Regions from separate parts of the Paenibacillus sp. S28 genome, predicted to be linked through region 1. Evidence: predicted binding sites of a transcription regulator. Region 1 holds the regulator's gene; each other region holds the start of a gene.

What was found. Region 1 encodes Rex, which represses fermentation and respiration genes when NADH is low (regulators of the CRP and FNR family bind a similar motif). Its sites were predicted from a motif close to TTGTGAAATATTTCACAA; they were not measured.
Region 2: a site for Rex is predicted at 5,668-5,685, ahead of nirB (nitrite reductase large subunit NirB). Genes of this name have one in related genera too.
Region 3: a site for Rex is predicted at 5,085-5,102, ahead of IAE55_RS14845 (DUF1641 domain-containing protein). Genes of this name have one in related genera too.

Annotation. Positions count from the first base shown of each region.
Region 1 covers NZ_JACVTM010000002.1:658,683-669,118, reverse strand. Annotated here, with positions in the region: gene IAE55_RS07625 (AAA family ATPase) at 1-1,497, opposite strand, end outside; gene IAE55_RS07620 (hypothetical protein) at 1,497-2,021, opposite strand; gene IAE55_RS07615 (cell wall elongation regulator TseB-like domain-containing protein) at 2,486-3,004, opposite strand; gene IAE55_RS07610 (amidohydrolase) at 3,046-4,380, opposite strand; gene IAE55_RS07605 (redox-sensing transcriptional repressor Rex) at 4,334-5,020, opposite strand; gene dinG (ATP-dependent DNA helicase DinG) at 5,137-7,998, opposite strand; gene IAE55_RS07595 (tetratricopeptide repeat protein) at 8,152-8,781, opposite strand; gene panD (aspartate 1-decarboxylase) at 8,916-9,299, opposite strand; gene panC (pantoate--beta-alanine ligase) at 9,303-10,190, opposite strand; gene panB (3-methyl-2-oxobutanoate hydroxymethyltransferase) at 10,187-10,436, opposite strand, start outside.
Region 2 covers NZ_JACVTM010000001.1:717,185-727,620, forward strand. Annotated here, with positions in the region: gene IAE55_RS03120 (AraC family transcriptional regulator) at 94-1,005, opposite strand; gene IAE55_RS03125 (VOC family protein) at 1,289-1,684, shown strand; gene IAE55_RS03130 (NUDIX domain-containing protein) at 1,788-2,189, shown strand; gene IAE55_RS03135 (phosphotransferase) at 2,519-3,493, shown strand; gene IAE55_RS03140 (NUDIX hydrolase) at 3,591-4,022, shown strand; gene IAE55_RS03145 (DUF1572 family protein) at 4,075-4,413, shown strand; gene IAE55_RS03150 (hypothetical protein) at 4,413-4,577, shown strand; gene IAE55_RS03155 (hypothetical protein) at 4,627-4,881, shown strand; gene IAE55_RS03160 (VOC family protein) at 4,983-5,468, shown strand; gene nirB (nitrite reductase large subunit NirB) at 5,707-8,112, shown strand; gene nirD (nitrite reductase small subunit NirD) at 8,127-8,477, shown strand; gene IAE55_RS03175 (formate/nitrite transporter family protein) at 8,452-9,264, shown strand; gene IAE55_RS03180 (restriction endonuclease) at 9,355-9,918, opposite strand; gene IAE55_RS03185 (AAA family ATPase) at 10,102-10,436, shown strand, end outside.
Region 3 covers NZ_JACVTM010000005.1:260,972-271,407, reverse strand. Annotated here, with positions in the region: gene IAE55_RS14875 (putative RNA methyltransferase) at 1-5, shown strand, start outside; gene IAE55_RS14870 (DUF4179 domain-containing protein) at 105-1,736, opposite strand; gene IAE55_RS14865 (RNA polymerase sigma factor) at 1,693-2,289, opposite strand; gene IAE55_RS14860 (MBL fold metallo-hydrolase) at 2,900-3,625, shown strand; gene IAE55_RS14855 (TetR/AcrR family transcriptional regulator) at 3,625-4,191, shown strand; gene IAE55_RS14850 (CcdC family protein) at 4,317-4,835, shown strand; gene IAE55_RS14845 (DUF1641 domain-containing protein) at 5,286-5,717, shown strand; gene IAE55_RS14840 (NAD(P)/FAD-dependent oxidoreductase) at 5,757-6,935, shown strand; gene IAE55_RS14835 (FUSC family protein) at 7,032-8,906, opposite strand; gene IAE55_RS14830 (hypothetical protein) at 9,262-9,540, shown strand; gene IAE55_RS14825 (L-lactate dehydrogenase) at 9,580-10,436, shown strand, end outside.

The DNA of each region.
Region 1 (10,436 bases):
TGGCAGTAGTGAAAACTCATGAAACAGCTTGCGGAATTGTTCGCCGGACAGCGTTTCTTCTGCCAGCAAAATATCCAGAGATTTGTCGAAAATGATCCGGTGGTTCTCCAGAAGGCTGCGCGTTCTGCCCATCAGGTCTTCCAGAATCTCATTGTTCACCTTCATCAGCTCTTCGGTCGTGACCATATCCATGTTTACGATGCCAAGCGACGTAAGGCCGGATCTCATCATTGTCTTGACGATGTCGAGCGCCTGTTCAAAGTCGTTGCTCGAACCGGTGCTGCGTCCGCCGTAAAAAATTTCCTCCGACGCCGCGCCGCCAAGAGCGATCATGATCTGCTCTTCCAGGAACGATTTCGTATACAGGTACTGCTCCGACTGCGGGTTATGGCGCACGTAACCGAGCGCCTTGCCGCGTGGGCTGAGGGCCACCTGGCTGACACTCCCCGGACGCACCAGCTCTGCCATGATGGCATGTCCAAGCTCATGGATGGCGACGCGTTTCTTCTCTTCGATCGTCGATTCACGGTCGGTGCGCTCACCCATCATCACCTTGTCGATGGACATGGACAGATGGCGCTGCTCGATCTCTTTCAGACCTTCGCGCATCGTGTAGATCGCAGCTTCGTTCATGACGCTCTCGAGCTGGGCGCCGGAGAAGCCGTAAGATTCCTCGGCGATTTTATCGAGGTTGACTTCCTCGTGCAGCGGCTTGTTCTTCGCGTGCAGCTCCAGAATGTGCTTGCGTCCCTTCTTGTCAGGCAGGTCCACCTGAATATGACGGTCGAACCGTCCCGGACGAAGCAGCGCGCTGTCCAGCATCTCTTTGCGGTTGGTCGCCGCAATCAAAAGGATTCTCGGGCTCTCCGAAGAATAAATGCCGTCCATCTCTGTCAGCAGCTGGTTCAGCGTCTGATCGTATTCGCGCTGCTGCCCGCCTTCGCGCTTGCCGCCGATGACGTCGATCTCATCGATGAAAATGATCGCGCTCTGCTTGTTCTCCTTGGCTGCCCGGTTTCTCGCATCGCGGAACAGATCCCGGACACGGCCCGCGCCGACGCCGACGTACATTTCTACGAACTCACTGCCGGATGCGGCAACGAATACCGAATCTGTGTAATGTGCGGCCGCCTTGGCCATCAGCGTCTTCCCTGTTCCGGGAGGGCCTGTCAGCAGAATTCCTTTCAACGGGCGAATGCCGAGCTTCTGGATTTCATCATGACGGATCAGGAAGTCCAGTGCCTCGCGCAGCTCCTGCTTGGCATTATCCTGGCCGCCGATTTCTTCAAAAGTGAGCTTCTTCGGCCCGCCCTTTTTACGCTTGCGTTCCGAAGCAGCACCTACCGTCAGTCCGCCTCTCATGTTGGTCATAAACAGGAGTCCGCCGATCATCAGGCCGGCGATAATAAGAGGGATGACATTGACCCCTACAAAAGCTAGAAAAATGAATAATACCGGCACAAATCCGATCAAAACTTCCTTCAGCAATCTAGGCATTATTCCCACACTCCCATCTTGCCGGGATCACGGGGCAGAACAAGAAACTTGCTTGAGCTGCCGTCCGTCAGCGTAATATAGACATTTTTCGTGTCCATTTCGGCTTTCGTCTGAATTCCGGTACCCTTAGCCAGATCCTGCAGCTTGACCGGAATTTCCGTATAGCGCTTGTTTTCCATCGCTTCGGCTACAGAGAACATCGCTTTATCCCAATACTGGTTCAACTTGTCTGATGAATGATCCACAAAATCGAACTTCAGCGCCCGGGTGCCGACGACGGATTTGCCTTCGGTGGAGATTTTATCCGCCAAATCAGCCAAATTTACATTCGGCTTCAAATCGAGTTTCAAATCCACCTGATCGCGGGTAATATTAAAATGTGCGTTATTCACGCCCTGATAATTGCTGACGATTTTTTGCAGCGGACCCTGCAGGGTCGTTTGCCGATAAAAGAACCAGCCGCCAAACAGTACGGCTACCGAAACCACAACAGTTATAATAATAGGCAATGGACGCAATTTCACTTGTTGTCCCCCTTTCGAAATGGCAAAGCAAAAAAAAAGTAAACTTTAGATGACAAAAATAAATATTTCGTTAGTGGTTCAAGTCCATTGGTCGGTCACCATGCTTCTGTTCAGTCCGATTCGATGGATGGTTTTGCGCTTGTCGCGAAACACAAGCATCTCTTCGTTGAATACACGCATCTGACCACACTTCTATATACCATGTTTTTCAATAAAGAGCAGAAAAATCATCTTCCAAGCTGAAGCGGGCTCCTGAATTTTACTGAAAAACGCTGTCCTCTAATTATAGTACAATCCGGGCTGTTCGTCATATATATCTCTTCAATACAAATAAGAGTATATCACATTGTATATACTAAATCGAAGGTAAAGTGTGAATATATTTTAAATATTATCCTTTGTAAGCCAAAGAACCCCATTTGAGGATGGGGTTCTTTCTGCATGATATGGCCGTTTAAACAAAATCATCGATTGGGCAGCGTGAACGGGCTGCCGATTTCCGCTCCGTCGCTGAACCGGTAAAATTGATAGTAATAGTGATCTTTCACCTTGTAGAACAGCTGCCACACGTATTCTCCGTTATAGACACCCGGTACGAGGCGCATATCTTTAATGCCGGGAATGGAGCTTTTGATTTTGGCCTTCATCTTCTCTTTGGACATACCGCTGCTCAAAAGCTCTTGATGCACAGTATTCTGGCCTTCCTTGGGTTTTCCCTGATCGGTGAACTGCACCCAGACCATGACCTCCTGGCCGGTCTTGTTCGTCCCTTCCACGACCCAGTAGATGCTGTTCTGGTCCCACACGGACTTTTGGGCATCGGCGACCGACATGATTCCGGCTTCCTGCTTCGCTTTGGCAATAGCGGTGTCCTTTTCGCTCCATTGGTCCTGCAGCACGTAAATAAAATAACGGTAAGCGCCGAAAATGATCAGCAGCAGGGCGACAATGCCGAGAAAGATCCATTTTTTCTTGTTCTTCAACCTGAACTTCCTTTCTGAAAGGTGAGCTAATCATCCCGGTCTTATCGGGAGAGAAGACCTTCAAAAGCCGCTTGGGCTTCCCTGCGGATGCGTTCCTCGTCCAGGGTGAGACAGCTGCCGTGCTTCACGACCTGCTTCCCGTCCACCCAGACGTGCTCTACGTCCTTCGCGCTGGCCGAATAAATGACGTGTGAAATGAAGTCCGTACGCGGCAGAAAATGAGCCTGGTCCGTATTCACCGCGATAAAATCCGCCTTCATTCCGGCCTCAAGTGCACCGACTCCCTCCAGGAACAAGGATTGGGCTCCGTAGATCGTGCCCATACGCAGCGCTTCCGCCGCGGGAACCGCCGTCGGATCTCCCGAGACGCCTTTATGTATCAAAGCAGCAAGGCGCATTTCTTCAAACATGTCCAAATTGTTGTTGCTCGCCGCACTGTCGGTTCCCAGGGAAACCGTAATGCCTGCCTGCATCATGTCGGTAACGCGGGCCACACCGCTCGCCAGCTTCAGGTTGCTGCCAGGGTTGTGTGATACCGTCACGTGATGCTTCGCCAAAATGTCGATTTCCTCGTCTGTCAAATGGACCGCGTGTGCCAGAATCGTCGGCCGTGAGAACATGCCGAGCTTCTCCAAATGAATCGCCGGACGCGTTCCATAATCGCGCACATTCTGCTCCACTTCCGCCTTGGTCTCCGACATATGCGTATGCATCGGAAGATCCAGGTCATGCGCCGCCTGAACGAACTTCTCGATAAAATCAGGAGGGCATGTGTATGGTGCATGCGGAGAAATCATCGCAGTGATCCGGCCGTCTGCCTGCCCGTGCCAGTCCTTGGCGAACTGAATGGCTTCGTTCAGCTTGTGCCGCTGCACATCCTCCGGGCACAGGCCGATGACACCGCGGGTCAGGACAGCGCGCATGCCGGATTCAGTCACCACTTTGCCCACCTGATCCATATGATCGTACATATCGAGGAACGTCGTCGTGCCGCCCTTCAGCATTTCGAGCACCGACAGCGAAGTCCCCCAGTAGACGTCACTGGACATGAATTTCGCTTCCATCGGCCACATTTTTTCCTGCAGCCATTCCTGGAGCACCATGTCATCTCCGTAACCGCGCAGCAGCGACATGGCGGTATGTCCATGGGTGTTGATCAGGCCCGGCATAAAAAATAAATGCGTGCCGTCGACGACCTGTACGCCCTCCTCCAGCTGCGGCTCCTCTTCACCGATATAGGTGATGCGGTCGCCCTCAATGACCATCCAGCCGTTCAATACCGGCTGCTCCGGCCGCAAAACGGCAAAGCTGCCGTTCTTGATGGCCCATTTAGGATTGGCGCTCCGGCTGCTCGAGCTCTTCAAATTGTCCGTCATCTTCCGTGTCGTCCTTTCCGTTGTTCAAATAATAAGCGAGGCTGAGCAAATCCGTCGTAAAATCGGCGGCATGGATCCGGATGCTAGCCGGCGCCTTCAGAATCGTCGGCGCAAAATTCAGAATCGCTTCGATCCCGGCCGCAATCAGCTGATCGGCGACGTTTTGCGCTTCGAAATCCGGGACGGTAATAATCCCGATCCGGATATTTTTACTTTGTATCGTTTCTTTCAGCTCATCCATAGCCTGTACCGTCAAGGTGTTGATGCGCGTGCCGATTTTGGACGGATTGGCGTCAAACACGGCCACGATCTTCATATTTTCCTTCAGGTAAAAGTTATAGTTGGACAAAGCTTGACCAAGATTCCCCGCTCCGACCAGCACCGCGTTGATCTGCTGGTCCAAATTCAGAATTTGACGGATCTTCTCGATGAGATAGGACACGTCATACCCTATCCCCTTACGGCCAAAATCCCCGAAATACGCCAAATCCTTGCGGATCTGCGCCGGGTTGAGATCCAGCTTCTGCCCGAGCTCCTGGGAGGAGACCGTGGCCACCTCCCGTTTGTTCAGCTCATTTAGATATCTAAGATATATAGGCAATCTGCGGACAACCGCCTCGGATATTTTCTCCGATTTCATGCATGTTCCCCCTATTGAACGGCTTGAATATTTATTTGGTTATATAGATTGAACTAAAGTTTTGCATTGAACTTCCTGTTCTAACCGCTTTAGTTCATTCTATCTAATGGACTCATTTAAGACACACCGTCCTGATGAAGCCATTCAGAGATGCGCGGAACCATCTGGTCTGTCTGCATATGCTCCATTTTCGGTCCAGGCAGCGAGTACAGGAAGTACTTCCCGTAATACGATTCGATGACGCGCGTATCGTATACGATGACGATGCCCCGGTCATGGGCGGTGCGGACCAGCCGCCCGAAGCCCTGCTTGAAGCGGATGACGGCCTGCGGGACCGACAGCTTCATGAACGGGTTCTTCTTCTGGCGCTGCAGCAGCTCGCTCTTCGCTTCCACCAGCGGATGGTTCGGCGGCTGGAACGGAAGCCGGACGATGGCCAGGCACGTCAGCGCTTCACCCGGGATGTCCACGCCTTCCCAGAAGCTGCTCGTTCCAAGCAGCACCGAAGCGCTGCTGTCCGTAAACCGCCGGATCAGCTTCGTGCGGCTGCCGCTGTCTACGCCCTGTCCAAGCACGGCGATGTCGCTTTGTGCAAGGGCTTCTTTCAGCGGCTCGTATACCTGGCGCAGCATGCGGTACGAGGTGAACAGCACCAGCATTCGGCCGTGGGTCGCGATCGCAGCGTCCGCGAGTGAGCGGGCCAGCGTTTCGACAAACAGGGCGTCCCCGACGCTTCCCTTCACGCTTGGAAAATCCCGCGGAATGACGAGCAGCGCCTGGTCCCTGTACCGGAACGGGGACGGAAGCTGGACCGTCACAAGGCGTCCGCTGTCCTGGTCCTCCTGCAGTCCAAGGTTGTCGATCATATACTGGAACGATTTATCTACGGATAAGGTGGCGGACGTCAGGATGACGCTCTTTTTCTTATCAAAAAACAGCTCCTTGAGCTGCTTGCTGACGTCAACCGGAACAGCGTACAGCTGGAGCGATTTGCTGCGGAAATGGCCGCTCGCCTCCATCCAGTACACGACGGTTTCGTCGTTCAGCGTCATAAAGAACCGGAGATTCTCCCGCTCGGAGCTGAGGTCCTTGAGCAGCCCGCCGATATCGGTGATCAGGCTGTCGGAACCGTAATCATCCTGCTCCTCCTTGTATTCGGACAGCATCTTTTCGCCTTTGCGGACGATTTCCCCTACCGTGACAAAAATCTGGTTTTCGAGCGCCGCCAGCGTCTCCCACTCTTTCGGCTTTTTCCCCGGCTGAAGGCGCAGCGTATACTGGCCGCCGTCGCCGGGAGCAGCGTCGCTCCGTTCCGGAAGCAGACCGAAGAGCAATTCGCTCAGCTTGTCCCAGTGCTCTTTAACATCGACCAAATCCTCGCTCATCCGGTCGATAACGGCGGTCCATTCACCGGCCTGCTCATAGGCCGACGATTGAAGCAGCTGGCGAAGAGCCGGCAGCTGCCCGCTCCGGGCGTCCTTATAGAGCCGCGTCAGCGTATGGACGACCGTAAAGTACTTCAAATGAAGTCCGAGATGCTTGCCGGCAACGTCTTCCAGGTGATGGGCTTCGTCGATCACGAGCCGCTCGTAGGAAGGCAGCAGCTGATGGCCTGCCTTGACGTCCGTAAACAGCTTGGAATGGTTCGTTATGACGACATCCGCGATTCCGGCTTCATGCTTGGCCCGATGGTAATAGCACTTGCGGAACCAAGGGCAGGCACGGCCCTGACAGGAGTCCGAGTCGCTGCTTACGGTCTCCCAGAAGTCTCCCGCACGACCGCCGAGACTCAGCTCCTCGTCATCACCCGATTCGGTCTGGGCGAGCCAGACGATCATCTGGGCGGCTGTGATGGTGTCTTCCTTCGGATTGATAAAGTCTCTTCTGTTTATTTTATGTTCAAATTTTCTCAAACACAAATAGTGCTGTCTGCCCTTGAACACAGCTGCCTTGAAAGGGAAGGGCACGACCTGCGTTAAGAGTGGGATATCCCGCTCCCGGAGCTGCTCCTGCAAGTTGATCGTATGCGTGCTGACCATCACCTTCTGGTCCTGCTTCACGCTCTGATAAATCGAGGGGATCAGGTAGCCGAGCGACTTGCCCGTCCCGGTCCCGGCTTCGATCAGCAGATGCTTGTCCTGATCCAGCGCATTCATCACCTCATCGAACATGATCGTCTGCGGCTCACGTTCCTCGTAATGAGGCATAATATCGCGCAGCCGTTTTTCGATCTCGGCCAAATATTCCTTAAACTCGACGCCTTTGAGCGGATTGTCGTCCACGTCATCTCGCGGCGGGGCCATTTCGGTCCAGTCATCCACCTTAAGCGCCAGCTGGCGGTAAAAGGTGTGGCTGTTCAGGTCTTGAGCGGGTTCCCGCTCCTTTTCCTGGCAGAGGCCGTCGAAATACCAGCCGAGGTCGCTATCCTCATCGGCAAACAGCTCGGCCAGCCGCTGCAGCGTAATCAACGGCAGGCCGTTCAGCTCATCCAGGCACTTCAGCAGAACGTATGCCGTTGCCAAAGCGTCGCTGTCGGCCTGATGCGGCCGGTCATGCTGAAGACCGAAGTGTCCGGTCACCATGCCCAGCTGATAGGAAGTCAGCGAAGGGAAGCATATTTTGAGCAGGTCGAGCGTGTCCAAAATCCGCCCAGAGAACGGCAAATAGCCGCACCGGTCGAGTGCGTTTTGCAAAAAATTAAAATCGAATGCTACATTATGCCCCACCAGGACCACGTCGTCGAGCAGCGGCACGAGCTCCATCATCATTTCTTCCAGGGCCGGAGCTGCGGCCACATCCTCATTCGTAATGCCGGTAAGTCCCGTAATAAACGGAGGGATTTCGATACCCGGGTTGACATAAGAGCCATACACCTTTGAAATCGTCCCATCCTCTTCTATAATGGCAAGTCCAACTTGAATTATTTCGTCTGCGGACTGGTTGCCTGTCGTTTCGAAGTCAAGTACGGCAAATTTCATGATTCCTAAATCCTTTCGTCCAGTCTCCTTAACAGCATAACAGAAGATTTCACATTTGAAAATTCAAGGAAGGAAAAACTTGAACTTCCGGTTCTATAGAAAAAGACGACACCCGGCGCTTTCCGTGCAGCGGGCATCGTCTTCTCACATGCATTACATCAGCGATATTAACTGGCTTCCATACTGAAGCTGACCGCACTGTTGCTGGCAAACCTGCAGATTCATTAACGGATCCGGGAACGAGGGATCATGCGAAAGCGCCAGCGTAAAATAATCCTGGGCCTTGCCAAGCTGCCCTTGCATCGCCTCGACACAGCCAAGCGCATTCAGCACCATCGCCTTCAGCTTGGGATGCTGGGCAAGCGGCAGAATCCACTGGAAATGATGGCGGGCTTCCGCCGGCTCCTCCAGGTGCAAATACGCCATGGCCAAGTACATCCGGGCCAAAAAGCTGTCGGGGAATTCGAGAATCACCTGCGCAAATTGCTGGGCCGCCTGCCTGTACATCAGCAGCTTGAAATATCCCTGCCCCCGGATAAAGGAATCCATCTCGACCTCGGGCGTTTCATGCTGCGGAAATACAGGCGCGATCTTGGCCTGCTCCCGGAAAGCGCCCATTTTCTCTTCAAAAGACAACCATTCTTCTATGATGCCGTCGCTCATCGTTTTGAGCAAATTCCACTTTTGAATCAGCTGGTGCTTTTGGGCCTCCTGCGCTGTGGGGTAATGTTTCACGATTTCGTCTAACATGTTGTTCATTTCCGCGAATACATGCTGAAACATGGCTGCATCCCACCTTAACAAAAATGAAATCAGTGCGGTCACCTGAACTCATTTTTTGTTAACCCGGGCTTTTTCATTCCCGCTCCGGGCTGCCATTCCTTGTCTTAGCTTCCCCGCACATACATGACCAGTCCTTAAATAATCGTGGCGTGAACCTCTTTGCTCATCGTGTTCATCGGCTTGTTGGATTCATTCACAAAAACTACCGTCGGCTTGTGGCTCTTGATTTCCTCATCGGACATGACGGCGTAGGATATAATAATGACGGTGTCGCCGGGCTGAACCATGCGGGCTGCCGCCCCGTTCAAACAAATCACACCGCTCCCGCGGGGACCTGGGATGACATAGGTTTCCAGACGCGCCCCGTTATTGTTATCCACCACTTGGACCTTTTCGTTCTCCAGCAGGTCGGCGGCTTCCATCAAATCTTCATCTATCGTAATGCTTCCCACATAATTCAAATTCGCTTCGGTAACGGTCGCACGGTGGATTTTGGATTTCATCATCGTTCTGTACATCGGTCAATTCGCCTCCTTGGGATTAATTAAACGGTTATCGATCAGGCGCGTCCGACCGAAACGGACGGCTAGGGCCATCAGGACGGCCTCGTCCTTACGGCTGATTTCTTCGTCATCGGGATAAGGCTGAAGCCCAGGGAAAGACACGACCTCGGCGTATTCGATATCGGCCAGTGGAGACTGGCTGATGACGCGCTGCAAGAGGTTTCGAATGTCCCCGGCGGTTACCGCCGTCCCCTCGCTCACAGCGGCCGCAGCCTCGCGCAGAGAGCGTGACAGCACCAGCGCCTGCCGGCGTTCCTCTTCGCTCAGGTACACGTTGCGCGAGCTTAGAGCTAGGCCGTCTTCCTCGCGTACGATCGGGCAGGGAACAATCTCCACGCTCATGTTGAGATCCTGTACCATCTGCTGAAGCACAGCGACCTGCTGCACGTCCTTCATGCCAAAATATCCTTTATCGGGCTGAACGATGTTGAACAGCTTGCTCACCACCGTCGTCACGCCGTCAAAATGTCCCGGACGGGATGCGCCGCAAAGACGGGTCGTAATGTCCGATACCATGATTTTGGTCTTGGTCGGCTGCGGATACATCGTCTCCACCGACGGAAGGAAGACCAGATCCGCCCCTTCCGCTTCGGCCAGTGCCAGATCTCTTGCTTCGTCACGCGGATAAGTTTCGTAGTCCTCACCCGGACCGAACTGGATCGGGTTAACGAAGATGCTAACGACGACAATTCCGTTATCTTCGCGGGCACGGCGGATTAAGCTGGCATGCCCCTCATGCAAATAACCCATCGTTGGAACCAGGCCGACCGTGGCTTCCGGTCCCAAATTTATTTGTAGCGCCCGTATACCGCTGCGCAGTTCTTCGATCGTTCTTACAGCTTTCATACGCGTCCCACCTTCTCCTTTCCTTTGCCGTACAAGTTCTCGACGACCTGATCGTCTGCCGTAAATACATGGGTCTCATCCGGAAAAGAGCGGCTCTTCACGTCATGAACGTACTGACTGATCCCGTCGCGAACGATCGTTCCGATGTCACCATAGGTTTTGACAAAACGCTTGTCGCGATACGGGGATGCGTACTTAAACAAATCATGGAATACGAGCACCTGGCCGTCGACATACCGCCCGGCG
Region 2 (10,436 bases), on a different contig from region 1:
CATGAAGAGAACAAGCCCCAATCTCACCGAGATCGGGGCTTGCTGTTCTTGTGGCGCAGCTTGTATTTCACCTATGGAAATGAGGGAACCCCCTTACTGGATAGAGGCTTGCTTCAAATCACTTTTAGGCGGCAGACCATACAATCGGGCATACTCGCGGCTGAATTGGGAAGGACTTTCATAACCAACCTGGAAAGCGGCATCGGCTGCCCCCATTTTTTCACTGATCATGAGATGTCTCGCTTCCTGGAGTCGGATCCGTTTCTGATATTGCAGCGGGCTCAGAGCCGTGACCTGTTTGAAATGTTTATGAAAAGACGACGCGGCCATATTTACTTCCTTGGCCAGTTCCTCGACGCGAAGCGGCTTGGAATAATCACGATGGATGAGCTGAATGGCCTTCGCAATGGCGTGCGCCTGGCTGCCGATCACCGCAAACTGCTTGACCAAATGGCCTTGCTCGCCCTGCAGAACGCGGAATAGAATCTCCCGTGTAATCAAGGGAGCCAGGATAGGGATTTCGGCAGGTTGGTCGAACAGTTTTACCAGCCTCAGCAGGGCATCAAGCAGTTGCGAATTCGTATTGCCGACAAATATGCCGCTTCCCGGCTCCGATTCTTCAGGCCAGGCCAGATCCGTATGCTGCAATATATCCAGAATTTGATCCGGTGTAAACTCCAGGTGAAGCCCAATGAACGGAACCTCAGGCGAGGCTTCGGTGATCTCACTTTTGATCGGGAGATGAACGGATGTCACGAGGTACGTGGTCGGATTGTAATGGTAAATCTCTTGACCAAGCGCTGCGGATTTGGCGCCCTGGACAATGAAGCATAAAGAAGGCGCGTACATGCTATGAATAGGTTCGGACGTCGCCGTGGCCCGCATCATGTGCAGCGACGGGATCTCTGTTATATGTAATCCATCCGTCTGCAACAGCTGGTTTAACCGCCCGGATAATTCAGACAAATAGGGTTCGAGTCCGTTGGGTTGCATTTCTCGATCCATTTTCAGTACGCCTCCTTGTTCAAACATACGGTAAGAATAACAAAGGAGCCGACATCAGGCAAGAATGGATGGAGTGAGTTGTTCTGAGTCTGAGATGCTTCAGATCATTTTCCTGAATCATCCTAGGAACCTCCTTTTACGGATATAGAAGCCGATTCATTCCGTCAACTTCTTCTTTTTTTCTGTTATGCGAAAATGTTAACATGGAGAAGGTCGAAGGAAAAATATAAAAAATGTTCAGGACAAATGAGCTTTTTCATATACCAACGAGGAGTGAACGTTCATGCAGAAAAAGATAGGTCATGTTACGCTGCTGGTTAAAAATTTTGACGAAGCGATTGAATTTTACACAGAAAAGGCAGGGTTCGTTCTGTTAACGGACAACCATTTCGGGAACGGCATGAGATGGGTCACCGTAGCTCCGTCGAAGGAGGCGCAAACCGCCATCGTATTTGTGGTGGCAGACACGGAGGCTAAGCAGGACAGGGTTGGAACCCAAGCAGCGAACCACGTATTCCTCGTCGTCCAAACCGATGACTTCTATCGCGATTACGAACAAATGAAGGCAAACGGAGTTCATTTTCTCAGTGAACCGAAAGAGGTCCCATGGGGCATTGAGGCGGTCTTCGAGGATCTCTACGGAAATCGGCTGGACCTTGTCCAACATAACGGATTTTAAAGACTGATCCATACCACATAGAAATCTAAGAATCGTGAGGTTAGCATGAAGCCAATTTAGAAACTCTGCGAAAGCGATCATCATTCAGCAAGGCAAATTGTTATTGACCAAAAACAAAGATAACGACGGTTTTTTCTACCTATTCCCAGGCGGCGGCCAAGAGCACGGAGAAGTACTGAAAGAGACCCTCAAGAGGGAATGCATCGAAGAACTTGGAGTACAAGTTGAGGTGCAGGACCTTGTTTACGTGCGCGAGTACATCGGGAAAAATCATGAGTTCGCAGCATGGGATCATGACGTTCATCAAGTGGAGTTTTATTTTGTCTGCTCGCTTGCGCAGGAAGCGCCGACGCGGATGAATGGAACCCAGCCCGACCCGGATCAGATCGGCGTAGAATGGGTGGATATTCGTCAACTCGATCACATCAGGCTGTATCCGAAAGCGCTTGGACATCAATTAGTGAATAATGAAATGAACGTACGGTATCTCGGTGATGTGAATTAAGTGACAGAGTGAATAACCGCAGGTCATTTATACGAATCTTTGGGGTTTCTGAAAGTTAGCGATGACCTTTGGGATGGTGAGGTTGTTCGTTTGCTGAAAATCGAGTGATTTAACAAATGAAAGGGATAAGGGAGCCTGAATGGCTTCTTTTTTTATGTGGATTTGAGAAAGCAGAAATCTGTTGAGGGTTAAGTAATTTTCAGGGATGATTCAGAATATATGTTCTGGTATAATAAGCAGGGGAATTTTGGAAAAACGAGGTGCTGTGAGGTCGTCCAAGCTATACATATCGATTGTTCAATCTGATCATTCCATGAAAGGGGCAAGAAATGTCCGAATCAACGGCAACCATAAGAGATGATATTCTGCAATCCGTTACAGATATCTTTGGGATCGAAATAGATGATTACCGCCAAATCGATCAAGGATATCTAAACCTGAAATGGAAAATTGAAACGGATATCGGAAGCCTGTTTGCGAAGCAGTACAACAAGAACCGATATCCCGAGCATCTCGTTCAAGGACTAGAGATTTCTTTATCGCATCAAAACGATCTCTATAACCAAGGGATCCCCGTACCCCAACTTTTCCAGTATCAAGGCCAATATGTGCTCCGGACGCCTTCACAGGAAAGATACGTCCTGATGCGTTCTTGCCAGGGTGAAATATTACAGCCGGGTACGGCTAATGCACATCAAATGTATTCGCTTGGGAAAATAACCGGGCACATGCACAAGCTCCTGAATTCGCACCGTGCCAAACAGCCTCTGCATTGGAATATCCGCAGCAAAGAAGAAATGCTAAAACATTGGGAGCGCAGATGGTCCGATGCCGTATCGATGGGATGCGAAAAAACGCTAGCCGCTTTGGAAATCCAGCGAGACATCATTGACGAGACGGATATCGGACTATTTTCAGGCTGCGAGCAAGGCTGGTGCCATTGGGATTTGTTTGTCGACAATATTTTATTTACGCCAAATTCGGTATCCGCAGTCCTTGATTTTGACCGGTTGAATTATGTTTATCCCGATTTCGATATTTCCAGACCCATTTTGTCCTGTGCTTTAGAAAAGGGAGGCATCCGTCTGGATGTCGTTCGTGCTTTCGTCCATGGTTACCGCGAGCACCGACCGCTTACATTGGATCAATTGGTCAGATCCATCCAGTTAACCTGGTGGAAAGAGGCCGGATGGGTGACCGTGGAAAAGGAACGGGATTCCACTCCCATCAAAAGATTTCGGGAAGAGAACCTTTGGGTAGGTCAGCATTGGCATCATCTAAGGGATATCTTGGGCGGGATATAAGTTTATGAATATCGGTGATAAGCCTCCGCTGAAACGAGAAGATTTTTATGAATTGGAATCTATTAAATATCATTCAATCCCCTAAGGAGGCGAGTTCATGCCAAAGTTAATTGGCTCCGCGGCCATAATTCTCGATGCAGAGGGAAGAGTGCTGCTGGTAAAACACAGCTATGGCAAATACAATTGGGACCTGCCTGGCGGTAAGGCGGAAGAGAACGAGTCGGCTCAGGAAACCGCAAAAAGGGAAGTATCTGAGGAAGTCGGCATGGAAGTGCTTATCGGGAACCTGACAGGCATATATTACGATCCGGATTATGACATTCATCACTTTGTGTTTCTTGCGACGAGTAAATATACCCGTGTGCCACAGCCAAGCTCACCTGAAATTGTAGAATGCGGATTTTATTCAAGAGACGAACTTCCTAGACCCATTAGTGATTTCACAATCAGACGGATCGAAGATGCACTTCGCAATACCCAAAACCATGAGCTGTTTCACAAGGTGGGGTCAAGACAATGGATCGAATAGTGAGCAATATGGGATCCGTAATGTTCGGGCTAATAAACGAGGAGGTGTGAACATGGAACTTGCGCTCGAATTTATCCAAAGCATGAAGGTCAAGTTGATATCGGAACAAAGAGGGACGCTTAAAGCCATTGAACAAGTGTCTGAAGAAGATATTACCTGGCATCCGACTCCGGAAAGCAACAGTATTGCTAATTTGGTGGCGCATATTCGGGGGGCCGCACACTCACGGGTCGAGACGATTCTGTATAACATTCCGGACATGCGGGACAGGGATAAGGAATTCGAACGTGGACTGATGATGACGAAAAAAAAGCATACCAGCATACAAAAGACGCGTTTGATATCATTCTTCAGTATCTTGAACAGCTTCAATCCGAGCCAGAGCAATTGATGTCCCAGCCTTTCCTCCATCTGCCGCCGCTTACATACAGCCAAGTGAACAACGAAACGACAGCACTAAATCTGATGATGGCGATGTTCAGAGAAGTGCACTACCATACGGGACAGATCATTTATATTGCCAAAATGAGAAAAGGCGAGTTAACTTGGGACTGAAGAGATCAGAAACTGTAGTTCTGTACATTTTTCGGAAAGGGGACAGGGTATGGAAAAAATGAAATGGGTGCTGCTTGCGATCTCATCGTTGATCTTGGCAGTCTGCTCGTTACGGGCAGGGTATCTGTACCTGCATCCAATGATCCCCGAGACAGGCCCTGTGGGTGAGTCTCCTGAACCTGACCGTTATCAAGCTGTGATTTGGTATATAGCTTCCGGGTTGTTATTCATCTCATTCATCATCGCTGTTGTTCGATCGATCAGCAACTGGGTGCAAGGGGGATGGCGTATACCTCATGATTAGCGCCTTGAAAACTAGAAACAAAGCAATCAAAAAGAAACGCCGGTTCCCCTGATAGGCTACAATCATCATAGAAATGAATATAGCCGGGAGGTATGACGCGAATGAAATTGCACAAGATTACCCCAAACCTGTGGTTCGATTCTCAAGCAGAAGAGGCGGCGAATTTTTATACGTCCATTTTCCATGATTCCCAAATCGGCAGAATTGTCCGCTATGGTCCGGAAAGCAGGGGTGTAGAGGGAACGGTGATGACCGTGGAATTTCAATTGGAAGGGCAGTCATTCGTCGCGCTGAATGGGGGTCCGCATTATAAGTTCAATGAGGCCATATCTTTTATCGTTCATTGCGATGATCAGGAGGAGCTGGACTATTATTGGGATAGGCTCTCCGAGGGAGGGGACGAAAAGGCGCAGGTTTGCGGTTGGTTAAAAGATCAATTCGGCGTATCCTGGCAAATCATCCCCAGCCATTTAACGGAGATGGTCTGTGACCCCGATCCGGCAAGAGCAGGGCGAGTCATGCAAGCCATACTCCAGACGAAAAAGAAAATCGACATAAAGGCGCTGCAGCAAGCTTACGAAAATTAGCGGATATTCTTACCCGCGTAAAATACGAAGGTTCGAAGAAAGGCCATCCATCAGGGTGGCCTTTTGCACTTTTGTTTCTTACGGTTGGAGGTCATCACAATAACGCCGTAAAATTCCTGGCCTTCGCAAATTTTTTGTTTTAACCAAGCCACTGTGATTTACTTCACAGGCAAAGCCTCCCATATCCGTTACGATATTAATGTAATAAATTTCACAAGGTTGCACGGGAGGCGTGTTTATGAGCAGACGATTGGTGATGATAGGCAACGGGATGGCGGGGGCGCGGTGTATCAAGGAAATTCTTCGCCGGGACCGCGACCGCTACGAGATAACGATGATCGGGGATGAGCCGTATCCCAACTATAACCGAATTATGCTGTCCCCTGTGCTGCAAGGGAAAACAACGTTTGAAGAAATCACGATTAACGATTGGGACTGGTATCAGTCCAATAACATACATTTGCTGTCCCAGGAACGGGCTATAGAGATTAACCGAGCTTTGAAAGAAGTTCGAACCGACCGGGGAACCGTCATCCCCTACGACGAGCTCATTATCGCGACCGGATCCAGCGCGTTTATTTTACCTGTACCAGGACATGACCTGGAAGGCGTCGTCGGTTTCCGCACCATTGAAGACACGAAAATGATGCTGGAAACGGCTAAACAATACAAAAAGGCGGTCGTGATCGGCGGCGGATTGCTCGGCTTGGAAGCAGCTCGCGGATTGATGAACCAGGGGATGGAGGTCCATGTCGTTCATTTGCTGCCCCATCTGATGGAAATGCAGCTCGACGCGGCAGCGGCAAAGCTGCTTCAGCAGGACCTGGAAGCCCAGGGCATGAAGTTTCTGATGGAAAAGAAAACAACGGAAATCTACGGTGACGGGAGAGTACAAGGGCTTCGGTTTGAAGACGGAACGAACGTCGAATGCGATCTTGTCGTCATGGCCGTTGGCATTCGTCCCAATGCAGCGCTGGCGCGGGACGCGGGGCTGGCGGTTGGCCGGGCCATTCAAGTCAACGACCTGATGCAGACGACGGACCCGTCGATTTATGCCGTAGGCGAGTGCGCTGAACACCGCGGCATAGCCTATGGTCTGGTGGCGCCATTGTATGAACAGGGCATCGTGCTTGCGGACCACCTTACGGGCCGGCCAACGGAAGGTTACGCGGGCAGCGTGTTGTCCACGCAGCTAAAGGTAGCGGGATGCGATCTGTTTTCCGGCGGAGAAATCCATGCGGATGAGGACACGAAAGCCATCGTCGTGCAGGACGAGGTCGCCGGATCCTATAAAAAGATCCTGGTTCGCGAGAATCGCATCGTCGGCGTTGTGCTGTACGGGGACGTTTCCGACGGAACCCGACTGTTCAGCCTACTGAAGAAAGGCAGCGACATTCAGGAATATACGAGCGCCTCCGTGCTCCATAAAGCCGGGGGAGACAGCGGACTCGATGTCGCCTCAATCAGCGCGGACGAAACGATTTGCGGATGCAACGGCGTAACCAAGGGACGCATCGTCGGCGCCATTCTCGAGAACGGACTGACCACGTTCGACGAAGTGAAAGCTGTGACCAAAGCCGGAGGCTCATGTGGCAAATGCCGCGGCATGGTTGAGGCGATCCTCGCGCATACGCTGGGCGACAAATTCGACGCATCGGCGCAGAAGGCGGCAGGCATGTGCGCCTGCACGACGCTTACCCGCGATGAGGTAGTGGCCGCGATTCGCGAGAAAGGTCTGCAGTCGCCGCGGGAGACACGCATCGTGCTCGGGTTTGCATCCGAGGAAGGCTGCTCGAAGTGCCGCCCGGCACTGAATTATTATTTGCGGATGCTGCATCCTGAGACGTATGCCGACGATAAGGCATCCAGATATGTCAACGAACGAATGGAAGGCAACATGCAGAAGGACGGCACGTTCTCCGTCATTCCGCGGATGTATGGAGGAACGACGACACCGGAGGATTTGATCCGCATCGGTGAAGTTGCGAAGAAATACAACGTGCCGCTGGTAAAAATTACGGGCGCCAGCCGCATCGGGCTGTACGGCGTACAGAAGGAAGACGTCCCGAACGTTTGGGAGGAGCTGGAGATGCGTTCGGGGTACGCCTACTCCAAGTCGCTGCGTAACGTCAAATCGTGTGTCGGTTCGAGATTTTGCCGGTTCGGCACCCAGGACTCGTTAGGGCTTGGCATCCGGCTGGAACAAGAGATCGAGATGGTCGATACGCCGCACAAAATGAAAATGGGTGTGACCGGCTGTCCGCGAAACTGTGCCGAAGTATTGACGAAGGATTTTGGCGTCGTCTGCGTGGAGAACGGATACCAGCTGTATTTTGGCGGAAACGGCGGCACCGAGGTCCGGGAATGCGACAGCCTGACGACGGTGGCGACTGAGGATGAGGTGATCCTGTTGGCTAAAGCCTACGTACAGCTGTACCGGGAAACCGGTATTTACGGCGAACGCACAGCCCCATGGGTGAAGCGGATGGGCACGGATTGGGTGCGCCAAATGCTGGGCAATGAGCAGGAGATTGCCGGTTTAGCCAGCCGTTTCGAGCATGCAAAATCAACGTATCACGAAGCATGGTCGGCCGCGCTGGAAGACGAAGAACGCCGCCGGATGTATACCGTGGAGAGACCATAAGGGGAGGGAAGGGCATGGACGTGACGAGAGAAATGATGAAAGTGATGAAGCTGGAGGAGCTGAAACCGCAGATTGGCAAGGAGGTACGCGTTGGCGATGAGTCGGTTGCGTTGTTCCGGCTGTCAAACGGGGAGGTGCGGGCGGTAAGCAACCGGTGTCCGCACAAGAACGGTCCGCTGGCTGAGGGGATTGTGTCAGGTGAATTTGTCTTTTGTCCGCTGCACGACTGGAAAATATCGCTGACGACAGGGGAAGTGCAAAAGCCGGACGACGGCTGCATCCAAACCTACGAAACCGCGGTTATCGACGGTTACGTCTATATTGGAGGACTGAAAGAGCATGAAAAACACCATTCAGATCGTTGATACCGCCGGGGTAAACAAGGTTAGCCTTATGAACCGGAGTATAGGCAAATACTTTGTATCCTCCATGCTTGCCGGTTTGTTCGTTGGTCTCGGCATCATACTGATCTTTACGATCGGCGGACTGCTCGCGCCAGTTCACGCACCCGCCATGAAGATCGTCATGGGAGCCAGCTTTGGTATCGCCTTGAGTCTGGTCCTGATGGCGGGATCGGACTTGTTTACAGGCAACAATATGGTCATGGTGGTCAGCACGCTGAACAAGAAGACGACCTGGCTCGATACGCTTAAAATATGGCTGTACAGCTACCTCGGCAATTTTGCCGGATCCTTACTGGTCGCGGCGATCTTCGTATGGACGGGATTGGCGAAAGGGGGAACGGCCGAATTTATCAACAGCACGGCTGCTGTTAAAATGAATGCACCGTTTATGGAATTGTTCATGCGGGGAATTTTATGTAACACGCTCGTCTGTCTTGCCGTCTGGTGCTCCATGAAGCTTAAGGAAGAGACCGCCAAGCTGGTCATGATTTTCTGGTGTCTGTTCGCCTTTATTACCTCCGGGTTCGAGCACAGTGTGGCAAACATGACGCTGCTCTCGGTCTCGCTCTTTATCCCGCATCCAGACACGGTAACCTGGGGAGGGCTGGCCGCAAACCTGATTCCGGTTACCCTAGGTAATATGGTCGGCGGCAGCGTGTTCGTAGGCCTGGCTTATTGGTATATGACGAAAGATAAAGAGAAGGTGGAGATCGAAACTTTGCCGCAAAGCAAAAGGTCTGCAAGTTAATGATCTGAAATAATCAACACCGTGAGCCTTCCCATAGAGAGCCCCAAGGGCGCAGCGGGAATGAAAGCCAAGAAAGCGCGGTACGCCCCATCAGGTCGCTTTCTTGGCTTTCGGTTTCCACGTGGGCGCTTCCGTCTCAGCTGGCTCCTCGATGATAGCCATGGCTTCATCGTAACGGCGGCTTTTAAATAGAATGATCAGTTCCTCCAGATCTTCTCTGTCCAACAGCTTCACCCCGTTCACGGCCGCAAGGATGCGGCAGGATTCGGTGTATCTTCCGGAAGTCAGCACGATTGCCCGTTCAGCTTCATAGTATCTCATCGAAGTATAAATCTCCTGAACCGCTCCGATGCTGACCGGATTGCTGTTCCCGTAGCGTTTGGCCTGAAGGACGTTTCTCAGTCCGTTCTGATCCGTAAACACCAAGTCGGCGCCGAAGTCCCGGCTGGCTGTCGTTTGATACACTTCTCTATATCCGAGCTCGTGAAACAGCCGGAAGAGATACAGCTCAAATTCAGAGCCGTCTGCCATTAAATCGATATCCTTGATCGTAATCTTGCGCGGATTCGCCTCCCGGCGGATCCTTTTTCTGCGGTTTCTGACCAAACGTATGACGAATAGGACGAGGAGCAGGGCAACCAGCCCGGCGATCATGATGGTCGTTGTATCCAAGGTAGTAGGCAAATTAGGTTTCCTCCAAATATCCGAATGTTTGTTCCTATCCACTATATCAAAATCGCTTCAACGAAGGAAGTCATTTCAAATGACTTGCTAGCTGAACATGACCGTGAGAGAGTAAAGGATATACAAAAATAAAACATGGGGTGTGATTGTTAAATGACCGAGACGTTGAATTTCGAGGAATGGTTGGATCGGGAACGGGATCGGGATCGTGACTCCGCTCTAGTCGTGCTCATGTGCGGAATCGCCGGTTCCGGGAAAACTACATTTTCCCAGAGATTGGAGGAACAAGGATTCATCCGTCTCTCTATTGACGAGGAGGTGTGGAACACGCACGGCCGTTACGGAATCGATTATCCGGTTGAAAAATACAGAGAATACTTAGATGTAGCGCATGCAAGCTTACGAAAAAAGCTAGTCACATTGGTTCAAAACAAAAAGCAGGTTGTGGTCGACTCCAGCTTTTGGAGCCGTTCCGCGAGAGATGACTA
Region 3 (10,436 bases), on a different contig from region 1:
AATAAGTGATCGGTCTTATCGACATCAAAGCCCCTATCGGCCATCAGAGGCCGGTAGGGGCTTTTTTATACAACGATTCGGTTATGGGGTGGGCTGGGAGATCGTCATGGAGCTTCCCAATAATCCTCCGGATTCACGTTTTCCAGTCCCTTGATGGGCTCGCCCTTCGGCAGGTCGAAGAACCAATCGACGTTGGTGTACCACTTGTCGGTGACCTTGCGGATGAGGGTCGCTTTTTCAGGAAGGGTTGTTAAGCCTTCGACGATGAAGCCGGGGTCGCCATTAACGTCCTGAAACTCGGTCAATCCTCCATAAGAGCCCCTAAAGCTTGCGGGAAATTCCCTACCTGATTTTTCGTCTCTCATCACCCATTCGTCATGGGAAAACATATTTCTGAATTTTCCTTCCACCTGAAGCAAACCAACCATTTCTCTCTCAAGCGAATTCGGATCCTGGCCAATCTTCATGCTGCTGATCGTTAATGAATCCCCCTGCCCTTGAAACTCTACAGGCTTCAAAGACAATTCAAGAGGATGAAATTGCACCGAATCGTCACTTATCACAGGAATGGAGTACCCGTCCAAAACAAACCTTACCTTCTCGCGGTCATAGGGAAGATACTTGAACGTGTAGTACCAGTGAAGCGTATCTCCATCCAACTGAGGCTGTTGGGCAATCAACGTTTCCATATGCGGACTTCTATGGTTATTGACGCTTGAAAAGTCAGTTCCATTCTCGTCCTCAAAATGGTACATGAGCAGCATATTCTCCAAACCTGATTCCGGGACCAGCTTAGCCAGCTTTCCATCTAATGAAGTAGATAGCTCCAGCCGTACAGCACTTGGCGTTCGAACCAGCCGTTCCATCTTAACGTGTAATCCATCTGGTGTAGTATACTGCTGATCCAATAGCGTTACTTTGGTCAGTTCATTCGCTTTTTTCATATCCAGGGAAAATTTGAAATTCCAATTCCCCTTAACGACCTTATGGGAGAACAGCTTCCGCCCAATTTGGGTGATCTTCCCTTCCACGGTGAGCGTATCGGATTTAACTCCGTCCGGGAAAAGTGAAGATACATTTTCAATTACGGCGGATCCCCCTAAAGAATAAAGCTTTGCCACTTCTTTGCCCTCGGTATCCTTAACTGTAACTTGGCTCCAGTCTACCTTGTTTACCACTGGCTTCCCATTCGGGTCGGTAATTTTGACTCCCATCATAATCCGGGCCGCATCCACAACAACTTCATTAATTTCTAATGTATATCCTTTGTCCTTTACTTTGATATGCGGATTTTGGACAAGTCCGAGTGTTTGAGAATCCAACAGCCCAATATCCGTATTATCCCTCGCAAATATCGACCTCACCCAATCCGCTATCGAAGGCTGGGCGTAAACCGTTAGTGCGGCGGCGACGATCAGTAAGCAGGCTGCGGCCAGAGCGGCCCTACGAATGAACGGAGAACGTCTCTTTTTTCTCAACAAAATCGTGTCCGGCTCGTTTTCCTCAGCTGCAGGCTCAATCGGGACATCAGCCAGGGAAGCCATCACCTGCCGGGTGAAATCATCCGTCAACTGCTCCGGGTACAGCGCTTGGCTCCAGGCCTCCTGCTCCTGTCGGACTTCTGCCATCAATGCCTGACAGCGAGAGCAGTTCTGCACATGGATATTTAAGCCAGCCCCAGCAGACGCTTCTTCAAGAATGAACTCTTCCATCTGAGCACGATTCAAGCATTTCACGGCTGATCCCCTCCTTTCCTTTCAGCTTTTTTTGCAGCTGCTTTCTGGCCCGGTGCAGCCGGTTGCGAACCTGATCCACCGTCAGACCCGTGACACTGCCGATTTCGTCATAGCTCAGCTCATTTGTGTACCGCAGCAAAAACACCAGACGGTATTGTTCAGGCAGTTCCCGAACTAACTGCAAAGCCTCCTGCCGAGCTTCCTTCCGAAGGAGAGCCCTCTCGGGCGTGTTCTCATCCCGTACCGCTTGGTAGGCTTCTTCCTCCGGGGCCTGCGGAAACGACTTCCGCCTTCCCGCATCCCGCAGCACATTCACCGCGATCGTATACAGCCAAGACGCAAAGCTCGATTCCAGGCGGTAACTGGCCAGCTTGCGATACGCTTTGACAAAAGCCTCCTGCGTATAATCCTGGGCATCCTGATGACCCGCCCCCATACTCCGGAGCAGACCGTAGATTTTGTTTTTATGCGCATCGACCAGCTCGGCAAAGACTTCCTTGCGCCCAGCCAACACCTGCTCGATCAGCATGCTTTCCCGTTTCGGGTCTATCATGACGATCCTCCCTGCTTTAATAGCCATCTGAATCTATAGACGGCATATGAGGACGAATGCTCTCACTTTCTGGAAAAAACATCTGTTAATCGGTCGAACAGATGCCAAAGCGGATTGTCCCAACTCTCCCCGACTACCCGATCAGGCGCAAAAAAGTCCGCCACACTGAACATCACAGCGGCGGACTCGAGAGGGATTTTCGGAGTCAAAATCCCCAAAATCACAAAAAAATGAGCCCTTCAGCGAAGGAGCTCCAAATCAGATTAGACATATGAAAGGGTTTACAATAGGTATTATAGTATAAATCTTCCTGATTGAAAACGCTTTTTTATCCTTTAATTTCATTTTATCTCATGCGGGCTGTTTATCGTATATCTCTTGTACCTCATGTTCTTATATTACCTTCATGTCCTTTTATCCCCACACCCTTATATCCTCATGTCCTAGATTTCACATGTTTCTCAGTACATGTTTCTCATTACATGTTTTCCATCACATATTTACCAATTTTTTTTACACATCTCCGCCAATTATTTTTAAATGGGGTATTGCCAAAACTAATATCATTAGTTATTATACTAATATGATTAGTCTTGAGGAGGAGTTATCCATGAAAATGACGACCGTTCAGCAAGTAACCCAGGTTGCTTTTATGCCCCGCTTGTTTCCCGTTAATGTGTATCTGATTGAAGAAGAAGACGGGTTGACCCTAATCGATGCCGGCATGCCTTTTAGTATAAAAGGCATCCAGCAAGCCGCCGCCCGCCTAGGCAAACCGATCGTAAGAATCGTTCTTACTCATGCACATGGCGACCATATCGGGGCATTCGACCTGCTGAAGGCGGCTCTTCCTCAAGTGACGACTTATATTTCCCGCCGCGACAGCCGCCTCCTTACGGGCAGCAAGGAGCTCGAGCCCGGCGAGCCGCAGGAGCCGATCCGCGGAGACATCCCCGCCCCGGGCAAGGTCACCACGAAGCCTGACGTGCTGCTGGAAGACGGAGACCGCATCGGGTCGCTGCTGGCCGTCGCCTCCCCCGGACACACGCCGGGACATATGGCGTTCTACGACACGCGCAGCGGCGTACTCATCGCGGGCGACGCCTTCCAGACCCGCGCGGCGCTGGCCGTATCCGGCCATATGCAGCCGCTGTTCCCTTTCCCGGCGATGGCCACCTGGAGCAAGGCCACTTCCATCGCCAGCGCCAAACGGCTGGCCGGTCTGAATCCGACCTGGCTGGCGGTCGGCCACGGCAAAATGATTCCGCAGCCGACCGATAAGATGGCTGTCGCCATTTCCCGGGCCGAGGAGGCCTTGAAGAAGGGGGCGGTCTAATGGTGCGCCGCATGGGGCTTGACCGCGAAACCCTGCTGATTGCCGCGGCCGAACTGGCCGATGAAGCCGGATTGGATAACCTGACGCTGTCCGCTTTGGCCCAGAAGCTCGGCGTCCGCTCCCCTTCCCTGTATAACCACGTGAACGGACTGCCGGACCTGCGCAGCGCGCTTGCCGCTTACTGCATGCAGCATCTCGTCGATTTGATGCGCGACGCGGTCATCGGCAAATCGGGCGAGGAAGCGATCCTGAGCTTGAGCACAAGCTACTTGGCATTTGCCCGTCAGCGCCCCGGCCTCTATGAAGCCTTTTACAAAATCGAAGCGTCGGATTCCCCGGAAACCGCAAAGCTGGGTGAGCAGCTGTTGAGCATCTTTATCCGGGTTCTCGAACCCTACGGTCTCGGGGAACAGAACACATTGCATACGATCCGCGGTCTGCGGAGCCTCCTGCACGGCTTCGCCTCCCTGGAACAGAACAATGGCTTTCAGATGAAGCTGGATTTTGACGAGAGCCTGCATTTTGTCATGAGAGCCTTTCTGAAAGGACTGGAATCCGGCGCATAACCGCCCGGCAGGCTTGCCCTCAAGGCTTGGTAAAGATGTCATATGACGTTCAAGTTTACTTCTCTATTTGTGTGATATACTATTAGATGTGATTAATTATATTGACAAGAGGGGAGTCCTTGAACGTGCCTCATATCAGTCCCTTGTATTTGCAAATTGGAACAACCGTGGGGACGTTGGTTTTGGCCCTGATGACCATATTCATCCGTATCAAGGCGAGCCACAGACCCGTTACGATAAAGAAAATACTAATTCCGCCGATGGGCATGGCGACCGGTTTCCTGATGTTCGTCGCCCCGGCCGTGAGAATCCCGCTGTGGTGGGCGCTCATCGCCTTTTTAGTCGGCTGGTTCCTGTTCTCCTATCCGCTGATACGCAGCACCAAATTTGAAGTAAACGGAGGACAGGTCTTTGCGCAGCGCTCCAAGAGCTTTATCATTATCCTCTTCGCCCTGCTGGCCGTCCGCATGCTGCTGCACCAGGTGATTGAGGAATATGTATCGATTCCGCAGACCGGCGCCCTGTTCTTCATTCTGGCCTTTGGCATGATCCTCCGCTGGCGGATTTTCATGCTGAGACAGTACCGGAAGTATGCGCCCGCTGCCGTAGATTCGGTATCAGATCCCTTAAATCCGGCGGAATGATCCCATGATCGATACTAAGCCAACTAACGTCTTCCACGCAGGGTTTCCTGCCCGGGGCAAACGATAAGCCAATTTCCTTAAGATAAGGAGATTGGCTTTTTTGATATCAGAAGACTTTCCTCAAAAAATAAACCCGCCAATGCATAGCACCGGGCCGTTTGGAAAATGCTTAAAACGAATGAAATAAGCGGGTCCGCTGCGCTGGACGCCCGGCCTGCAAGCTCTTTTCCAATCGATGGCGGCGATACCATGTATATTTTTTCACATTTCTTTCGTAAAGTGGTCCTTTTTACGATCATTTATGTTAACATTAGGAGGACGATAGTGACTAGGCCTTTTCGGACGGAAAAGGTCTTGTGGCTTGTAGATACTCCTTCGAAGGGAGTCTATGAGCTCCTTTTCATTATAAAAATACTTAAGCACAACTGCTTACGCAAAGGAGAAATGGACATGTCAGAAGCAATTTCTGAACAAGAGACACAAAACGTGTCTGTCGGCAAGGAACAAAACGACGTGCTGGACCAGCTGCTCAAACCTGAGGTGCAGGAATCCCTTACGATTCTGGTCGACCAGCTTCCAAAGCTGACTGAGCTTGTGAATCTATTGACAAAGTCTTATGACTTCGCTCAAACCGTTGCTACCGACAAAGTGCTGAAGAGCGACACCGTCGGCGCGATCACCGAAATTGTGGAGCCTGTGAAGCATTCGGTGAAGAACATCGCCGCTACTGTCATCGAAGCGAAAGACCGCGCTGAAGACAGCAACGAAGTGATCGGTCTTTTTGGTCTGCTTAAAATGCTGAAGGATCCGCAAGCTCAAAAAATCTTCCGGTTCCTGAACGCTTACCTTCAAATCTCTGCGGAAAAAGCAAAACAACAATAATCTTTTATACATCTAACCAGTAAGGACGGAGGAAAAACCATGTCAAAACATATTGTCATTTTGGGTGCCGGTTACGGCGGCTTGCTTGCCGCTCTGACCGTACGCAAATATATGAACAAAGATCAAGCACGGGTTACGGTCGTGAACCAATACCCTACGCACCAAATCATTACCGAGCTGCACCGTCTGGCTGCAGGCAGCATTGCTGAGAAAGCCATCGCTATGCCGCTCGAAAAACTGTTCAAGGGCAAAGAAGTCGACCTGAAGATCGCAACGGTCAACTCTTTCTCCGTAGACAGCAAAGAAATCAAACTTTCCGACGGTTCCAGCCTGTCTTACGACGCTTTGGTTGTCGCACTCGGAAGTAAAACGGCTTACTTCGGCATTCCAGGGCTCGAGCAGTACAGCTTCGTGCTGAAGTCTGCTGAAGACGCGCTGAACATTCATAAGCACATCGAAGACCGCATCCGTGAATACTCCAAAACCAAAAACGAAGCTGACGCAACGATCCTCATCGGCGGCGGCGGCTTGACCGGCGTTGAGCTTGTCGGCGAAATCGCTGATATCATGCCTGGTCTGGCTAAAAAATACGGCGTAAATCCAGCCGAAGTGAAGCTGCTTCTGGTTGAAGCCGGCCCTAAAATCCTGCCTGTACTGCCTGATCCGCTCATCGAGCGCGCGCAAAGCAGTCTGGAAAAACGCGGCGTAACCTTCCTGACAGGATTGCCTGTAACAAACGTGGAAGGCAACGTGGTTGACCTGAAAGACGGTCAAAAGATCGTAACCAACACCTTCGTATGGACCGGCGGCGTGCAAGGCAACCCGCTCGTAGGCGAATCCGGCCTCGAAGTAAACCGCGGACGCGCTACCGTCAACGAATTCCTGCAATCCACTTCCCATCCGGACGTGTTTGTAGCTGGGGACAGCGCCGTTGTATTTGATCCAAGCGGACGTCCACAACCGCCAACCGCGCAAATCGCTTGGCAAATGGGCGAGCTGATCGGCTACAACCTGTATGCCCTGCTCGAAAACCATGCGTTCGAAACATTTGCTCCGGTGAACTCCGGTACGCTTGCAAGCCTTGGCCGTAAAGATGCCGTTGCTACCATTGGCGAAAGCAACACATCCCTCAAAGGCCTGCCTGCATCCCTGATGAAGGAAGCAAGTAACATCCGTTACCTGTCCCACATCAAAGCTCTCTACACGTTGGCTTACTAATCTGTAAACCATCGTTTGACGCATTAAACCAAACAGCCCTCTTTCCAAGGCATTTGCCATGGAAGAGGGCTGTTTTTTGTTGGGATTGGTGCCCGCTCACCTACCGTTCAGCGCATGCCGGAGATCGGCGAGCTCCTGCCCGATATCCGGCACCAGCGGCAGCTCCAGCCCGTCGGTTCCCTCTGGCCCCTCTTCCGTCTCCCGCCGCTGCTCTGCGGACTGGGCCATTTTCTCGAGATGGAGCAGCACAGCTCCCAGCTCCGGGTCAGGCAGGACGGGCCGGAGGGCGCTCAGCGCGTAGGAGTTCAGCACGTACCCGAACTGATCCAGCGACCAGATGACGGGCAGCAGCTTCTCCAGCTCCTCCTCGCTGCGCGGAATCTCGCCGAGCGCGGTCTGGTACACCGTCCTCAAATTGGACAGGTGCCGCCGCATGGAGCGCTGCTGAAGGATGAGGCTCAGCCTCGCTGCGGCACTCGCAGGCTGCCGAATGAACAGCAGTGCCAGAAACTGCGCCTGGCTGCGGATCGTCCGGCCGAGAAGGTACGGAATCCGGCTGGAAGCCGAGCGGCTGCCGACCAGCAGCACGCCGATCAGGCCGATAACGCTGCCGACGAGCACGTCGGTCAGCCTGGCGCCGGCAAAATAGCCGAAGTTATGTATCCGGGTATTGGTCTCCGCCATCAGCAGCGCGTTGGGCGTGATGAACAGCATGGCCAGGGCGTAGTTACGCACGATGAGCAGCTCCGTAAAAAAAGTGAACAGCATGATCGCAATGGATACGACAAATCCCTCCGGGTGGGTCCACAATATCGCGCTCGCGATGAGGATGCCAAGTATCGTTCCGAGGGATCGCTGAATCGCCCGGTGAAAGGTGGCAATGACGGTGGCACCGAGCATCACCGAAGCACAGGAGAGCGGCACCCAGTAGGACCGGTTCAGCTGAAACGCATACGCGATAGCGGCCGCCACCATCAAAATGACACCGAACCGGATTGCCTGCAGAAATACGATCGAGTCCTTATCCAAATTGCCCTCCAGGATGCTCCGCACCGGCGTGCGGGTCAGCTTGCGGCGGTCCTGCTCCCCCTCGGGTTCCGCATCGCTAAAAATAGCATCCAGCTGCCCAACAAGGTCCCTCAGATCCCGGATGCGGGGATCCGGGTCGTCCGGCAGCGGCGTTCGAACCCATGCATCCGGCTGCCCGCACGCTTCCCCTGCCCTTCTGACCGCGGCGCTGAGCTCGGGCGGCAGCTTCTCCCCCACGGCCAACGGAATTTTGTCCGTAATCAGATAAATGTGGTGCGCAAGCGAGTACATCCGCGACAACCGGCGCGGTGTTGCGTCGCTGCGCCGATCAAACCCGCCTGTCGCTAGCGTGGTTTCCGCGCTGTACATGGACAGCAGCGTCTGATGCCGGGCCCGGCTGTATTCCCGGGTGCCCGCACCATCCAATAGGGAGCCCAGGTCGAGATACAGCTGGCGGACGGCGCCGATTTCGGGACCGTGCGGCCGAAACAGCCAGCCGGCCATGGCAAAGCACCAGGCCAGCATTCCGCCTAGAAACACCAAGCCGCCGCGGAGGAACGCCTGGGAAGGATCGGGCGGCATCCCCGTGGCCAGCGTGAAGCTGAGCACGAAAAATAACGCCCCCGGACCTTTAAACTTCAGCACGCCGAACAGGTAGGACGCCGCTGCCCCGATGCAGCCCAGAACAAAGGCGGCAAGGAGCGGGGAGGGAGCCAGCAGCGTTCCAGCTGCCACAGAGAACGTCAGGCCCAGGGCGGCGAACAGAATTTTTCTGGCCCTTAACGCATACGGCTCACTCGCCACGTACAAATAGGCGAATCCGCCTGTTCCTGCCAGCATCCCGTACGAAAATTGGCCAAGCCAAAAACCGATCAGGGATGGCAGGCCAATGCACAAGCCGGCGCACAAAGCCCGGTTCCAAGGAAGCGCAACCTTTTTCATCTCTAAGGCTTGTTTGAGAGTACGCGATAAAAACGGGTGTTGCTTTTTCGTTACCCCAACTTGGATCCCCCCCCTTCCGCACCTGATCATGCCAAAAGAGCAGCCCCACACCTGTAAGGCCGCTCCCGGTTTACCATGTACTATATTTATTGCCAACCGTAATCCGCAATATGCTGAGGCCTGGTTGCTCCTCCGCCCATTTTTGAGGTCCTCTCGCATTGCGCCATGCTGCCGAAACCTTCCACTCCGCGTGAGGAGCGAATAGCCCAAGCCCGATTTTCCATAAAATAATATGATTCCACGATTCAAAGTGCCGCTTCAAAATTACCCCAGGGCACAGGGCAGGAGGAAAGGAATGAAGAAGGACCTAGGGCGCCCCAGGCGGCGTTCCGAGTTTACGGTTTGGGTCGTGTCCCGATCCGATGTGTTTACGTTTGTGGTCTACGAAATTATTCTCAGCTCTGCGGTGTATGCCGGCCTCAAGCGGGCCAACGGGCATGAGCTGATCGCCATACTGGGCAGTTCGGTCAGCACAACCGTGTGCAAAAAGTGGGTTCGCCTGGATGCGCTGGCCTGGTGGAGGCGCGGGCGGGAGCTCCATATTGTTCCCTGGCCGAAATCTCCCGTAGTGTAATTTGAGGAATTCTAGCTCACGGAGAAGGAGGTGGCGGAAATGAAAAGAAGAAAGCGCAGGGTCGCCATCGTCGGCTCGGGCATGGTCGGTGCAACTGCGGCCTATTCCATGATCAACCAATCGATCTGTGACGAGATCATGATGGTCGACCGCACTTATGACCGCGCGCTGGCGCAGGCGCTCGACTTGTCGCACTGCATTGATTTTACGCATACGCGCACTTCGGTTTACGCTGGAACATACGCGGACTGTTCAGATATGGACGTCGTAATATTGACGGCAGGAGCTAATCCGAAGCCGGGCCAGACCCGGCTGGACGTGCTTGAAGAGGCGGTACTTATCACCCGACAGATCGTTACGCCGATTTTGAAGAGCAGCTTCGAGGGCATATTCATCACCGCGGCCAATCCGGTCGATATCGTCACCTATCTGATCCAGCAGTTGTCGGGCTTTCCACGGAACCGGGTCATCGGCACCGGAACGTCCATCGACTCTTCGCGCCTCAAAACGCTGCTGTCGGACATTTTTTCGATCGACCCCCGTAGCGTTCACGGGTATGCTCTGGGTGAACACGGCGAGTCCCAGTTCGTCGCCTGGTCGCATGTCACGATTGGCGGCAAACCGGTTCTGGACATTCTCTCACAACACAAGGAGCGCTTTAAGCACGTGGACCTGACGGACATCGCCCGAAAAACGAAGGACGCCGGCTGGGAGATCTACACCCGCAAAGGATCTACGCATTTTGGCATCGGTAGTGCCATTGCCCACATCACCCGCTCGGTGCTGAACGATGAGCATAAAATAATCGCCGTGTCGGCCATCCTCGAGGGAGAATACGGCGAACACGGCGTGTGTACCGGCGTCCCGGCGATTATTCACAGCGACGGGATCCAAGA